One region of the Paenibacillus nicotianae genome, then DNA from elsewhere that is predicted to be linked to it. Evidence: predicted binding sites of a transcription regulator. Region 1 holds the regulator's gene; the other holds the start of a gene.

Evidence for each region. The regulator NrdR, encoded in region 1, represses ribonucleotide reductase genes. The targets are predictions, from matches to a motif close to AACACNATATATNGTGTT.
Region 2: nrdI (class Ib ribonucleoside-diphosphate reductase assembly flavoprotein NrdI) is a predicted target of NrdR. The motif match lies at 2,552-2,569, and genes of this name have one in related genera.

Annotation. Positions count from the first base shown of each region.
Region 1 covers NZ_JBHUGF010000010.1:2,354,729-2,362,157, forward strand. The annotation lists gene ACFSGI_RS14505 (hypothetical protein) at 1-131, opposite strand, end outside; gene ACFSGI_RS14510 (hypothetical protein) at 149-304, opposite strand; gene ACFSGI_RS14515 (hypothetical protein) at 364-732, opposite strand; tRNA gene ACFSGI_RS14520 (tRNA-Ala) at 830-902, opposite strand; gene ACFSGI_RS14525 (ABC transporter substrate-binding protein) at 1,136-2,110, shown strand; tRNA gene ACFSGI_RS14530 (tRNA-Leu) at 2,379-2,462, shown strand; gene ACFSGI_RS14535 (aldo/keto reductase) at 2,537-3,520, opposite strand; gene ACFSGI_RS14540 (tautomerase family protein) at 3,521-3,916, opposite strand; gene ACFSGI_RS14545 (LysR family transcriptional regulator) at 4,083-4,961, shown strand; gene nrdR (transcriptional regulator NrdR) at 5,176-5,655, opposite strand; gene ACFSGI_RS14555 (lytic transglycosylase domain-containing protein) at 5,779-6,342, opposite strand; gene coaE (dephospho-CoA kinase) at 6,339-6,935, opposite strand; gene mutM (DNA-formamidopyrimidine glycosylase) at 6,945-7,429, opposite strand, start outside.
Region 2 covers NZ_JBHUGF010000010.1:3,019,864-3,027,292, reverse strand. The annotation lists gene ACFSGI_RS17455 (galactokinase) at 1-588, shown strand, start outside; gene ACFSGI_RS17450 (glycoside hydrolase family 64 protein) at 733-2,109, opposite strand; gene nrdI (class Ib ribonucleoside-diphosphate reductase assembly flavoprotein NrdI) at 2,759-3,127, shown strand; gene nrdE (class 1b ribonucleoside-diphosphate reductase subunit alpha) at 3,114-5,198, shown strand; gene nrdF (class 1b ribonucleoside-diphosphate reductase subunit beta) at 5,390-6,358, shown strand; gene ACFSGI_RS17430 (thioredoxin family protein) at 6,906-7,232, shown strand; gene ACFSGI_RS17425 (hypothetical protein) at 7,274-7,429, shown strand, end outside.

The DNA of each region.
Region 1 (7,429 bases):
ATAAAAGATTTAAGATTTTCAGGTATTATACTATTAAAATTATGATTTTTAAGATATTGAACAGCGTCTGATTCTAATCTTTGTATAATATTCATATTCCCAATAGCATTTTTATTCGTATTAAAAGACATAGTTTTATTTAGTCGTTTTAATTGCTTACCAACTCACGGTTACCTAAATTTTTTTGAAGTTGAATAAGAGGAACAGACATCGATTCTTGTATAGAACTATTTTTTTTAGTCTCATTTAACAATTCTTTATTTTTAAGAAAAATCAAATCTTTATTATTGTAAAAGTTAGACATGAAATCATCCTCCTGAATAATAAAATTTGCTAGTATATTTGTTTCCTTAATATAAATTTTCAAAATTCGTTAGTAATATTATGCCAATTGATGAGATAGGGTAATTTCTGCTCACCCCAGTAATTTAAAAGAATTTGGATGATTTCTTGATGATTGGATGTGTGGTACGCATAATGTTGAAAAGCCGATTTGTCGCCTTCAGGTACCAATCGAATCTCAATCACCATCCCTTCTCCTCCATGTTGCTCTGAAGCGGCTTGTATGTAGATACTGTGTTCGATGGGCTGACTCGGTGTGATAATGATATAGTCATAGATACCTGTCTGGAAATTGAGAACGATATCGGAAATGACAGATGCTTCAATCGAGTCGTTGTCGTAGATGGTGCCGTTGCTGTCAATGTTATAAGTGAGTTGTTGGTAAGACATAGATTGGAACCTCCTATAAGTGATATGTATTGGGATGAGTCTATTATACGCAAAAAGTCCGCTAAACACGAAAAGTGTCTAGCGGACTTTTATTTTATGGAGCCTAGGGGGATCGAACCCCTGACCTCATCGCTGCCAGCGATGCGCTCTCCCAGCTGAGCTAAGGCCCCATGTGTATGAAGTTATAGATATGTAAAGCAACAACTATATTAATTTATCACATTCACCTGTACCTCGTCAAGAAACATCCTTTTACCCCTCTTTCTGCCCTCCCTACAACCTCAATTCACACCTCTATCCTCACAGTCTGTGACAAGCGGGTGACAGTTGGGCGGAAGCGTTGACTTTGGTTCTGTGTGTATTGGTATAATGAAGTATAGTACTCAGAAAAGAGGCGAAAGCATTGAAATTTAATACCACTTATGCCAAAGCAGGATTGGGATTACTCCTAATGTTGGTTTTTTTGACGGCTTGCGGACAGCCTAAAGAAACGCGTGCCGATATTTTCAATCCAAACGGAATCAAAACGATGCCCATCAATGATTCTTTTGGAACGGTTAGTATTCCTGTTTCTCCGAAGCGTATTGCGGTCACTAGCCAGTATGCGCTAGATTATCTGAATGCGATTGATGTGAATGTGTCTCTGGCTCCGAAGCCGACAGAAAGTAATCCTTTTCCGATCTATATGACAGATGAAGAAAAGAACAACATTTCATTGATCGAAAGCGAAGGTACAGATATCAATCTATCTGCACTGAAAGGGCAAAAACCTGATCTGATCTTTACGAACAATAGCGATCGTGCTGTATACGATGAATTGTCCAAAATTGCACCTACGATCTATATTGCACAAACCAATGACTGGCGTAGTGAGCTATATAACTATGGTACGATCGTTGATAAAGAAACCGCAGTGAAGCAGTTCCTAAATGCATTCCAACAAGCGACCAATGCCAGCAAATCGAAACTAACGCCGATTATCGGAACATCTACAGTAGCCGCGGCTTCGATCACCAAAGACGGTATGACATTATACAACAATGCTAAAAATGGTGTCGGTGAAGTGATGTATCAGGATATGGCGCTCAAAGCTCCAGCAACTTTGCCAACAGATACGGTGTCTGCTCCAGCCACCGTTGCACAATTGCAAAGTATCAATCCTGATTACCTGTTTATCTCTACAGGGGTCAAAAATGATACACCAGAAGCATTGACCAAACGCATAACAGCTACAGCAGATGGTGCTGCATGGAATCAATTAACAGCAGTACAAAATGGGCATGTTTATATTGTAGATCCTGCCTTTTTCAATAATACGCCTCCTGCCAAAACGTATGTATTAGAAACGATTTTGAAAAAAGTACAGGGTACATCTTAATCTAGTCTATCTTCTAAATAATCAATTTATAAAAAGCTTGTCTATGTAAAAAACAACGATGAATGTGCGTCCCTTTTGATTGATATAGGGAACAGCTTATATAATTCATCGTTGTTTTTTTGTTGTGTGCTAATTGTGTTAACAGAACAAGCAAAAAAACTTGTATTCACTTTTCAAATCCGATATAATCGTAATTACGGTGATTTATTCACTACTCCCACATTAACTTCTTAGATAACCATCATGAACATGTGGAAGTTACATATTCGCGGTCATGGCGGAATTGGCAGACGCGCACGGTTCAGGTCCGTGTGGGCTTACCCCCGTGGAGGTTCGAGTCCTCTTGACCGCATACCTATTGTTTACTAAGCTTGTCTCGTCGATTGCGGGATAGGCTTTTTTATATTTCCATTTTATTATCCTGTTCTATTCTTCTATATTCGGTATTTTATCTATCGATGATATTTGATTCCATAACGATACAGGCATTTTCCCAAATTGGATTACTTTTTCAATTTCATCTATATGTGCTGTACGACTGGCTCCGATTAGCATAGAATTTACTTGCGGATGCTCTAATGTCCACCAGAGTATCAATTGCACCAATGTACATCCGACTTCTTCTGCTATCTGGCGGTACTTATCGACTTTGTTGAAATTCTCGTTAGTAAAATAGTGCTTAATGCGCGCTTCTCCTTTCGCCAAGCGACTTTCTACAGGAATATCTTCAATAGAGCTATAACGTCCTGCTAATATCCCTCTTGCTAATGGACTGTAAATAATCTTGCCGATATTCACTTGATCACAATACGGAAATACATTGTGCTCTACCGAACGCGCAAGCAAATTAAACTGTGATTGAATAGAAGTAAAAGGTGTCTGGTGATGATAGTTACTGATATCGTAAGCAGCACGTAGCTGATCTACAGCAAAGTTGGAACAACCAATCGCTCTAACTTTACCCTGTTGCACTAACTCGTGTAATATAGATAACGTTTCTTCAAGTGGCGTATGCGGATCGAATTCATGAACTTGATAGAGATCAATATAATCGGTCTGTAGTCGTTGTAAAGAACGGTCGATCTCTTGCATAATATGGTGGCGCGATAATCCTTCCCCCATCTTGCCCTCACTCATACGCATCCCTACTTTGGTCGCAAGGATAATCTGATCTCGTTTCCCTTTAAGAATTTCTCCAATGATCTGTTCTCCTAGCCCATCTCCAATATGATCGATATCTTGCCTTTTGCCATAAAAATTAGCCGTATCTACAAAGTTAATGCCAATCTCAAGACTTTGACCTACAATGCGCCTTGAAGTGGAAGCATCGATCCATCTTCCAAATGCCATCGTTCCCAGACCTACTTTGGATACTTGGATATTTGATATACCTAATGTCTGCTTATCCATTCAACTGTTCTCCTTAACCATCTGTGCTAATCCACTTCCAAATGACCAATCTTCAAACTCTGTCTCGATTAACATAATAAATACATCTTCAATCCGAATACCGACTTGTTGTGCTAATTCTGTTGCTAATTGTAGATAAAGCTTTTTCTTTTTCACCACTCCTCGACCAGACTTTAATGTAATCTGAATATATAGTAATTGATCTGAACGATCTCCTTGTAAATAGTGTCGATCATATACAAACTGTTCGGGTTGATGGCTATGAAAGACTTGAAAACAATCATTCTCCGGTACATCACAACAATCGATTAAAGCCGATAAAATAACCTCACTAATCTGTTGTAACTGATCTGCATTATACTGATTCTCCATATAACTGACTCTTGTAAATGGCATATCGTTTGACCCTCCATATACTTCAATTGGTTGATAATAACACTACCTTTCGGGAATATCATTATTGTATCTGTATCTTCTTTATTTATATAATAGATAATAATCATAGAGTCTATTCGTTTTACCGATAAAGAATCCAGACCAAGATAGGAGAAGGATGTGTGCGATGGATTTGACAGAATTGATTGCTTTTCAGACGGTGATGCGTGAAGGGACTTTTTCCAAAGCCGCTGAAAAGCTGAATTATGCACAATCAACGATTACTAACCAGATTAAGCGTTTGGAAAAAGAGTTAGGATTGACTTTGTTTTATCGTAATTGGGAAGCGACGTTGACGCCTGCCGGGCAACGATTTGCAGAACAAGTGGATCTATTAATTCATCACTGGCGTTATGTCGGAGATATTGCAAAACAATTAAATGAAGAAGAAATAGGGACTTTACACATTGGTGTAACAGAGACATGGGCAGATCGTCATTTGCCCGCTATTCTATATGAATTTCGGAAATATAAACCTAAAATCACTTGCGAGATTACAGTCGGTAATTCAGCTTTTTTAGAAGAATGTCTACAAGAGGAGAAAATCACGTTAGCACTATGCTCAGATTCAGAGTCGTCTCATCATTTTGTATTTGAACCTTTGGAACAAGAATCTGTATCATTGGTTATACCGGCTGATCATCCATTAGCTAACACTCAAACAGTAACTATCGATGAATTGTTGTCGCATCTGTTGATTATTGGACAATCATCATGCAAGTATCGTTTTGAGGTCGAAAAAGCTTTTAGAGTGTATGAACAAGAGCCATTATTTTATACGATCAATCAACTTTCTTTGATTCCGCTGTATGCTGAACGATTGAATGGGATCGGGATTGTACCTTCTTCTTTGCATGTAGATGCTGAGTATACGCGTTTACCTTTTCCAGCTCTGGATCACTATTTGCAGATTGGCATTTTGCAACCCCGGCACATCAAATATAACAGTGGGATACAACAACTTTTTGTAGAAGAAGTTCGGAAGTATTTTAAAGCGCATCATTGATCTACATTATTGATTCGATGTTAATGTTATTGTTGAGCAACTATAAATAATAAATCACTCCCCTATAACGATTATCATCTGCAAAATTGCGATCGATAGCAGAACAGAAATACCAAAAAAGAGCGCTCTACTTATACATGTAGAAGTGCTCTTTTTTGAAATATACATAGACTAGCATACTTTGATTAGCCCTATTCAGGTTATCTCACTGGAATTAGCTATTTGAGCTATCGCTCTCGTCTTCTTTGGACAGTAGACCTTTGAGTTCTTTCATAAACATATTAATATCTTTAAATTGACGATAGACCGAAGCAAAACGCACATAGGCTACTTCATCGACAGGGTACAACTGTTCCATCACTAACTCGCCTACAGCACGACTTTCTACTTCTGCCATCGCTGTAGTATGTAGACTTTTTTCCACTTCAGAAACGATCATATCCAGTTGATCTACTGACACCGGACGTTTCTCACAAGCACGAATCAGACCGCGCAGAATTTTGTCGCGACTAAATTCTTCCCGACTTCCATCTTTTTTAATCACAATCAGTGGTGTTTCTTCGACCATCTCGAACGTCGTAAACCGGCGATTGCAACTTTCACATTCACGTCGACGACGAATCGATTTATTGTCATTGGCTGGACGGGAATCCAGCACCTTGGTTCCATTGTGACTGCAATATGGACATTTCATTGCTCACGTCACTTCCTTTCTCGCCAACCGTTCATTCGGACATCATTTCAGTTAAGTTCATGCATATATATTCAGGATATGAGTAAATATGAGTTACAGAATCCAACATAGTGCTTGTTCGATCTAAAAGGCATCGTATAATTCAGTATACTGCTTATAATAATATAATACACGTTGGACATAATGTCTCGTTTCGCCAAAAGGAATATCTTTCACATCTTCTAGAGTACCATCCCATTTGCCGGAACTTAGCCATGATTTTACATTACCAGGGCCTGCATTGTAGGCGGCAATTACCGCGATTTTGTTGCCTCCGAACTGACGATTAAGCTGTCTAAGATACCATGTACCAATCTGAATATTTGGATCAATCTCGTGCTTGACCGTTTCCAGTGACATATTATCTAAATGTGCTTGCTCCATAATCCATTGAGCCGTGTTAGGCATCAGTTGCATGATGCCTAGTGCGCCTTTTTTGGACTCCATGCTGGGCTTAAAGTTAGTCTCTACTCGAATAATAGAAGCGACTAGAAAAGGATCGACTTCATAAGCAGAAGCATGCGCACGAATCTCTTCTTTATACTCAATCGGATAAATCCAACCTAGCCAGCGACTATTGAAAAAAATCACAATCACAACAAGTACGAATAGCGGTAACAGAAATCGTTTGCGAATCAATTTCTTCATGAAAGACCTTTACTCTGCCAGAACTGTTCCAATTGAGTATACGTGTCCTCAAGGGTACCGCTATTATCAATTACAATGTCAGCTACTTTTTTCTTATGCTCAATATCCATCTGAGCGTTAATTCGTTTCCAGGCTTGTTCTTCAGTAAGTCCATCGCGTGAGATCAAGCGTTGTAATTGAACAGATTGAGGAACGTATACAACCATAATCTGATCAAATGTGTAGACTCCTTTGGCTTCGAGCAACAGTGGAATATCTGCTACAACCAGAGTATCAGGATACTGTTGTTCTAATTCTACCGTACGTGTCTGGATCAGCTCGCGAATCGCAGGATGTGTAATATCTTCAAGTGACTTCCGTTCTTCTGGATGGGTAAAAATATGTTCCCCTAACTTTTTGCGATCCAGTGTTCCGTCTGCTTGCAACATATCTGCGCCAAAACGTTGTACCACCTGAGCAAGCACCGGATGATGCGGCATCATGACTTCCCGCGCAATCAGATCAGCATCAATGAGCTTGGCTCCTCTGGCTGACAACCAAGCAGAGACAGAACTTTTACCTGTGGCGATTCCTCCGGTTAACCCGATATTCATGATATCACCTCAATGTTTCTGACGAGTAGGTAGCGGCTGACACACCGGACAAAAGTGTGTTCCTCTTCCGCCGACAACCGTCTTCTCGACAAGTGTTCCACATTCATAACAAGGTTCTGCTTTACGACCGTAAATACGTAGACTATGCTGGAACATTCCCATCTCGCCTTGTCCATTCACATACGACTTGATCGAAGAACCACCTGCTTCTACCGCATCTGCAAGTGTCGATACGATTGCTTCATGCAGACGGGTCAATTGCTCTGCTGACAATGTATTGGCTATCTGCTCTGGATGAATCCCTGAACGGAACAATGCTTCATCGACATAAATATTTCCGATCCCTACTACATACTTCTGATTGAGCAATACAGGCTTAATCATCGTACGACGCTTGCTCATCATATGGATAAATTGCTCTGCTGTAAATTCCGGTGCAAGCGGTTCAAGCCCTAGATGCATCAGTGGCTTCGACTGTAGATCTTCATCTTTTT
Region 2 (7,429 bases), 670 kb from region 1:
AATGCACAGGGATATGAGATGGTTATCGTAAATACAGGAGGCAATCACGCCGATCTAACTGCTGATTACGCTGCTGTACCGGAAGAAATGAAGGCGGTTGCGGAAGCGCTAGGTCATGAAGTGTGTCGTCAGATTACGTTGGAGGAAGTATATAGCAATCTAGCCAGCCTGCGCGAACAGACAGGCGATCGTGCAATATTACGTGCGCTTCATTTCTTAGAAGAAAATGATCGTGTAGATGAGCAGGTCAAAGCGTTACAATCCAACGAATGGGATCATTTTTTAGAGTTGATAACCGGTTCTGGTAATTCATCATGGAAATGGCTTCAGAACGTATATCAAGATTCTCATACACGCGAGCAAAGTATCTCGATTGCTCTGGCGATCACTGAAATTTTCTTAAAACAACATCACGCAGGTGCTTGTCGTGTACATGGTGGCGGATTTGCAGGTGTTATTTTGACGATTTTGCCAAAACCATTAGTTAGTGAATATACAGCATTGATCGAAAAAACATTAGGCACATCTACGTATATTATCAATGTGCGCCAACATGGATCAATCTGCTTGAACAACTACCTAAATTAAAGAATACATTTTTGTAATATATAGCATAGCATCACTTGTCTGATATTTTATAAGCAAATTACTGAAAAAAAGCCTGCTTCTACACCGTCACAATAACATTGATGGTAGAAGCAGGCTTTTTATATAAAAAGATAGCAGATGCGTTTACCAACCAACTCGAATAATTAATCCTTTCGGGTCACCAACTTCTAGATACGAAGCTTGTTGATTGTAATCATCATAAGCGAATCCATACGCTAAGCGATTGATACTATGATCATGCCAGAATTTTGCATAGTAATTAGCAGGGGCAGCTTGATAATATTGAGCAGGGTTATTCCAGTTCGCTTTATTATCGTATACATGTCGATTGATCGCTGAACATGTACCGGAATCCTCTGCAAGTCTACCATTACATAATAAGATCTCCTGCGTGCTGTAATTGCTGTATCCGGCAAAGTAATTAGCATTTGTACCATTAGCTGCAAAAGAACCATGAATCGGAGCTACGATACGATAGGGAGCTTGTACATCGGCAAGAGATTGGAAGGCAGCCGGAACTTCACTCCGATATTTACTAAATAGACCTGCGCGTGTCTCGGATTCCAATTCGCCTACGGTCTGATCATAATTACCTGCACGATTGACAAGACGGTGTTGCAACGGAAATCCAAAACCATCTACACGCGTAGTATTTCCATGATATCCTGTACCATCTACTGTAAATTCTACAAAGTCGAAATAGATATTACGGTTCGGATCAGCAGTGTTATTAATATCAGGCCCTGCGAACCCATCATCATATGTTTTGATATAACATGGAGAGCCTACACAGATAAACATCCGACCAGAATCGATTTTGGGCATACTCACCCAATTGATCTGACTGATCGTACTATAAATGTTAGCGTAATTCACTCCGTTCTTAGTTAAATGACCTGTTGCATTATTAAGAGCAGTAGAGATAGGTTTCAATTGACCGTTGTTATCAAGATAGCTCCATTGCTTGGTGGCAGGATTAATCCCCAGAATCCCCCAATAAATCTGATTGTCTGCATAAGCACCTTTGGTACCATTTAATAATTTGAAAGATAATGCTCCACTACCTGTAGCATTCGGAATAGAGGACGCTGGAACACTGTAGATCGAATTAGCTCCTGTTCCAGGATTGGTAGGTGGGTTAGAACCTGTTGTGACCGTATAGCTAAAAGTAGATGTGTCATAAGCGGCTGTTCCATTATTGTACGTAAATGAATATTGGATCACCTGACCGGATGAGACACCAGCGACATTTTGCACATAACGTTTGGTGGTATTGTCGTAAGTCATCCGTAGATTTTGTAAATTCCCCGAGTTGATAGAGTAATGCACATCGACCCAGGATGTATTTACATTGGAAGAGAACCAGATCGTTGCTGTAGTTCCAGATGTAGTTACCCCTTGACTGTAATCTGCTGCGAATACCGAAGATGATGATGGTGGAAAAAGACTGCTGACAAGAACAAGCATAGATAAAAGCAAGAAGTGACCTAATTTCTTCATACACATATCCTCCTCTTCAAATTGTATGCGATTCCACGTTCGCTTTTAATTATTTCAATATATGGTAAAAAATACAATACAAAAAGGATGTGCAATTCTCCTGTGTATTTCTATGCTGAGATTTCTTAAATTAAAGAAATTTTTATTTGCTTTTTTGTTCAATAACAGCTAAAGTTTTATACTTGAGCGTCTAAATAGACCGGAATTTATGTTCATTTTAGAGTGAATTTATGTTCACTGCATAATCTGGAAATGTTCGGCAAAAAGAAAAATGAAATGTACTATATCTAGTATGTCAAGAAAATTATTTTTTTATAAATGATTATCGCGATGTATGTAAAATACGTGTTCAAATAAGTGCCTATTTTACTTGATTTTTGGTTGGATAGACCTTTTTTAAGGCATGTTTTGACCGGAATGTAGACCTTCCGTTCCTATTGACAACACTATATATAGCGTATATCTTTGATAAAGTCTTCTATATATTGCGGTTATGATGTTTGAGCAGGTAATATATAGGTTATAGCTACTTATAGATATTGAAGCAGATCACATGATTGTTATATTAGAGCATTGTTATCTGTATTTATATAGTGATGAAACGGATGAAGAGTACTACATATTGAACCGAGAAGGAGATGTCACAACCATGTTAATTGCTTATGATTCCAAAACAGGCAATGTAAAACGATTTATCAACAAATTAAAATTACCTGCTGTACAAGCTGTACAGATTGATGAGGCGCTGACGTTGAATGAACCTTTTGTACTGGTTACGTACACAACTGGATTTGGTCAGATTCCTGATAAGGTAGTTCATTTTTTGGAGAGAAATCACAATCGCCTGATCGGAGTTGCAGCAAGTGGCAATCGCAATTGGGGTGACAAATTCGCTCGTAGTGCTGATCTAATCTCAGAACGTTATAATGTACCGGTCGTGTACAAGTTTGAATTAGCAGGTACAACAGGAGACGCACAACGATTTCAACAGGAGGTAGATAAAATTGCGGCATATTGAATTGAACAACTTACTGATGCAACGGGATGAGAGTGGATTTTTCCGTTTGGATAAAGATAAAGAAGCAGTTGTAGAATATATGGAAGAGGTAGCTCGTAAAAGTATCAACTTCCCGGACACCACAACCAAAGTACGTTATATGATCGATAATGATTATTATGAAGATATGTACAAAAATTATACTTCTCAAGATGTAGAAGAAGTATATGCGATTACACACAGTTATGATTTCCAATTTCCATCTTATATGGCGGCTTCCAAGTTCTATACGGATTATGCAGTAAAAACAAATGATCGTAGTCAATACTTGGAACATTATGCGGATCGTGTCGCAGTCGTGGCGCTTCATTTGGGACGCGGGGATGCGGATAATGCCAAAACTCTTGCCAAATCTATGATGGAACAACGTCTACAACCAGCAACACCAACATTTTTGAATGCAGGTAAAAGCCGTCGTGGTGAAATGGTATCTTGTTTCTTATTAGAAATGGATGATTCCTTGAACTCGATCAACCATGTGCTGAACACTTGTATGCAATTATCCAAAATTGGTGGCGGTGTAGCGGTTAACTTGTCCAAACTTCGTGGACGCGGTGAACCGATCAAAGGTGTTGAAGGTGCAGCCAAAGGAATTATGCCTGTTTTGAAACTGATGGAAGATGCTTTCTCCTATGCAGATCAAATGGGTCAACGTAAAGGTTCTGGCGCAGCGTATTACAACATTTTCGGCTGGGACGTTATGGAGTTCTTGGATAGCAAAAAAATCAATGCAGATGAGCGCACACGCCTCAAAACATTGTCGATCGGTCTTGTTGTACCGAATCGCTTCTACCAATTAGCAGCAGATAATGAGCTATTGCATGTATTCGCTCCTTACAGTGTATACAAAGCTTATGGTAAATATCTGGATGATCTAGATATTGATGAAATGTACGATACATTGCTTGCTGATGATCGTATCAAAAAGAAAGCGATCATGAGTGCTCGTGATATGCTAACCAAAATCGCAAGTGTACAATTAGAATCCGGTTATCCGTATATTATGAACAAAAGTAATGCGAATAACGGTCATGCACTAAAAGATATCGGTTCTATCCGTATGTCTAACCTGTGTACTGAAATTTTCCAATTGCAAGAAACTTCTGAAATTACAGACTATGGCCAAGATGATGTGATTCGTCGCGATATTAGCTGTAACCTGGGTTCATTGAATATGGTAAACGTGATGGAACTTGGCAAAATTCGTGAATCCGTTCATGAAGGTATTATGGGTTTAACGTCTGTTAGTGATATGACAGATATCGCTAATGCACCGGGTGTAGCCAAAGCGAACCGTGAAATGCACTCTGTAGGTCTTGGCGTTATGAACTTGCATGGTTACCTTGCGAAAAACAAAATTGCGTATGAAAGTGACGAAGCAAGAGACTTTGTTCGTACCTTCTTTATGATGATGAACTTCTATTCATTAGAGAAAAGTATGGAGATTGCACGTGAGCGTCAAATCACTTTTGCTGATTTTGAGAAATCAGAATATGCAAAAGGAACGTACTTTGATCGTTATTTAGAAATCGATTATCGTCCGGTAACGACACGCGCAAGTGACTTGTTCGGTGATATGTATATCCCAACACCAGCAGACTGGCAAAACCTGAAAGCTGATGTAATGAAACATGGTCTATATCATGCTTACCGTTTGGCAATTGCGCCGACAGCAAGTATTTCCTATATCCAAAATGCAACATCTAGCGTAATGCCGATTGTAGAACAAATTGAGACTCGTACGTATGCGAACTCTACGACGTACTATCCGATGCCATATATGCAACAGGATAACTATTTCTACTACAAATCTGCTTACCAAATGAATCAATTTAAAGTATTGGATCTGATTGCTGAAATTCAAAATCATGTCGATCAAGGAATTTCAACAGTACTTCATGTAGGTAGCGATGTAACGACTCGTCAATTGGCTCGTTATTACCTGTATGCGGCTCACAAAGGTCTTAAATCACTTTACTATACACGTACCAAATTGCTTAGTGTTGAAGAGTGTATTACTTGCTCGGTGTAATTTTTTTCAGTGGTTTGCTCTAAAAAATCTTCATAGTCACGCAGTATACAAGAAAGCCTTTTTAGGCTTTTTTGTATGCTTTATGTGCTTGGCAATCTAAGCACGATTGGATTCAAATGAGTACATACTTGTGTTCTTTTACCAAAGTGCAATAAGTAGTATCCAATGTTTAAAAGGAGGAATTTTAATTTATGACTGGACCTATCAAAGCTGTGAACTGGAACCGTCCTGATGATGATTTCACAATGATGTTCTGGAATCAAAATATTATGCAATTCTGGACAGATGATGAAATTCCTTTGTCTGATGATAAAATGTCATGGATTCAATTGAGTGATATTGAACGTGATACGTATATGAAAGTGCTTGGAGGACTTACCCTGCTTGATACCATTCAAGGTGGCGTAGGTATGCCGAAAGTATTAGAACATGTGGAAGGGATGCAACGTAAAGCGGTACTTGGCTTTATGGCGATGATGGAGCAGATTCATGCGAAGTCGTACAGCAGTATCTTTACTACATTGTCTTCTACAGAAGAGATCGATAAGATTTTTCAATGGGTGGAAGACAATCCTCGTCTACAGACCAAAGCGGAAACGATCCGTCAGTATTACTTAAATATTAATTCGCCAAAAGAATTATTCCTGGCTATGGCAGCTTCTGTGTTGCTAGAAAGCTATTTGTTCTATAGTGGGTTCTTCTATCCGCTTTATCTAGCTGGACAAGGTAAAATGACATGTAGCGGTGAGATTATTGATTTGATTTTACGTGATGAAAGTATTCACGGTGTGTATGTAGGGGTACTTGCACAAGAAATCTACAATGATCTTGAAGAAGACGAGCAAAAAGACGTTTACCAAATCTTAGAAGGTTTACTTACGTATCTTCATGCAAATGAAGAGAAGTATACGGAAGAGATTTATGATCCAATCGGTCTAACAGAAGATGTGAAAGTATTCCTTCGTTATAATGCAAATAAAGCATTTATGAACTTGGGCTTTGATCCTGTTTTTGCCGAAGAAGAAGTCAATCCAATCGTATTCAACGGTATTAGTACACATACCAAACAACATGACTTTTTCTCTAAAAAAGGAAACGGATATGTACGTGCGATGAACGTTGAGCGTTTGACTGATGATGATTTTAAATTTGATTTTTAAAATGGTTTTGTGAGAGACCACTATGGGAAAGAAATCATTCGGTCGGTCGCTGGTTGTAGAGACATTTTTGGAATAACCACTCTGCGGTAAAAATGGCTCTACAAATGCGAACGCTTCGCTCCTTTCGAATTGATTTCTTTCCCTTCGCTCAGGTGGGGGAGTTACAAAACAAGGATTTTAAAAGATTAGATATAGTGTGGTAGTAGGTTGGGTGTAGAAGAAGATACCTAAGCTATAGATATAAGTAATAGAGAGAGAATAGAGATCATTAGAGAGATAAAGATAAAGCTTATATGTGTTCAAAAGGGTGAAGTAAAGGTTGTTTTTCTGTGGGGTTGAGCAGAAAGGCAGCCTTTTTTCGGGTTTGATTGTTTTATGGTATTGTTGTGATTTGGTTTTTGATATTTGTTCTGGGTGTTTAGTTAATTTTCTTATTATGGGGATATGATGGGCTGGAATGATGTAGGTAAGCGAATAAGGATATCTAGGAGAGTCGAAAGGGAGCAAATATAAGGTGGATCGACCTATCAGAAAAGAGGGAAAAGGGATGGAGCAGCTTTTTTCTAAACAGCAGGTAGAGGCATTTGTTGAACATAATCCGTTGACGTTACTTATGCTCAAAACGCAGAATTGTAGTGTATGTGAAGCAGTTCAGCCGAAAGTAACCACATTGTTAGAAGGGTATGAACATATTGCAGGCGCATTTGTGTATATGGAAGATGTACCTGAATTGGCGGGAGAGTATATGATTTTTACTTCACCGGTGTTGTTGTTATTGATGGAAGGTAAAGAGGTATATCGGGCAGCCCGATTTATTTTATTTGACGAGTTAACTACTCAGATTGCACGTTATAATGAATTTTCGCAATCGTGAATCCTATAATCGGGTAATGCTTGTTAAAGGAGATGTTAGATATGGGTATTACAGGTGTGTATTATCAAGAACATGGTAATTTGGAAGACATCTTAGAGGGACGTGTTCAAGAGCCAACACTGGATATTGATAAAACGTGGAGTCTGATTGTAGATATGTTCCCGGATATTCCGTTAGTTCCGGTAGGAGAGCAATAT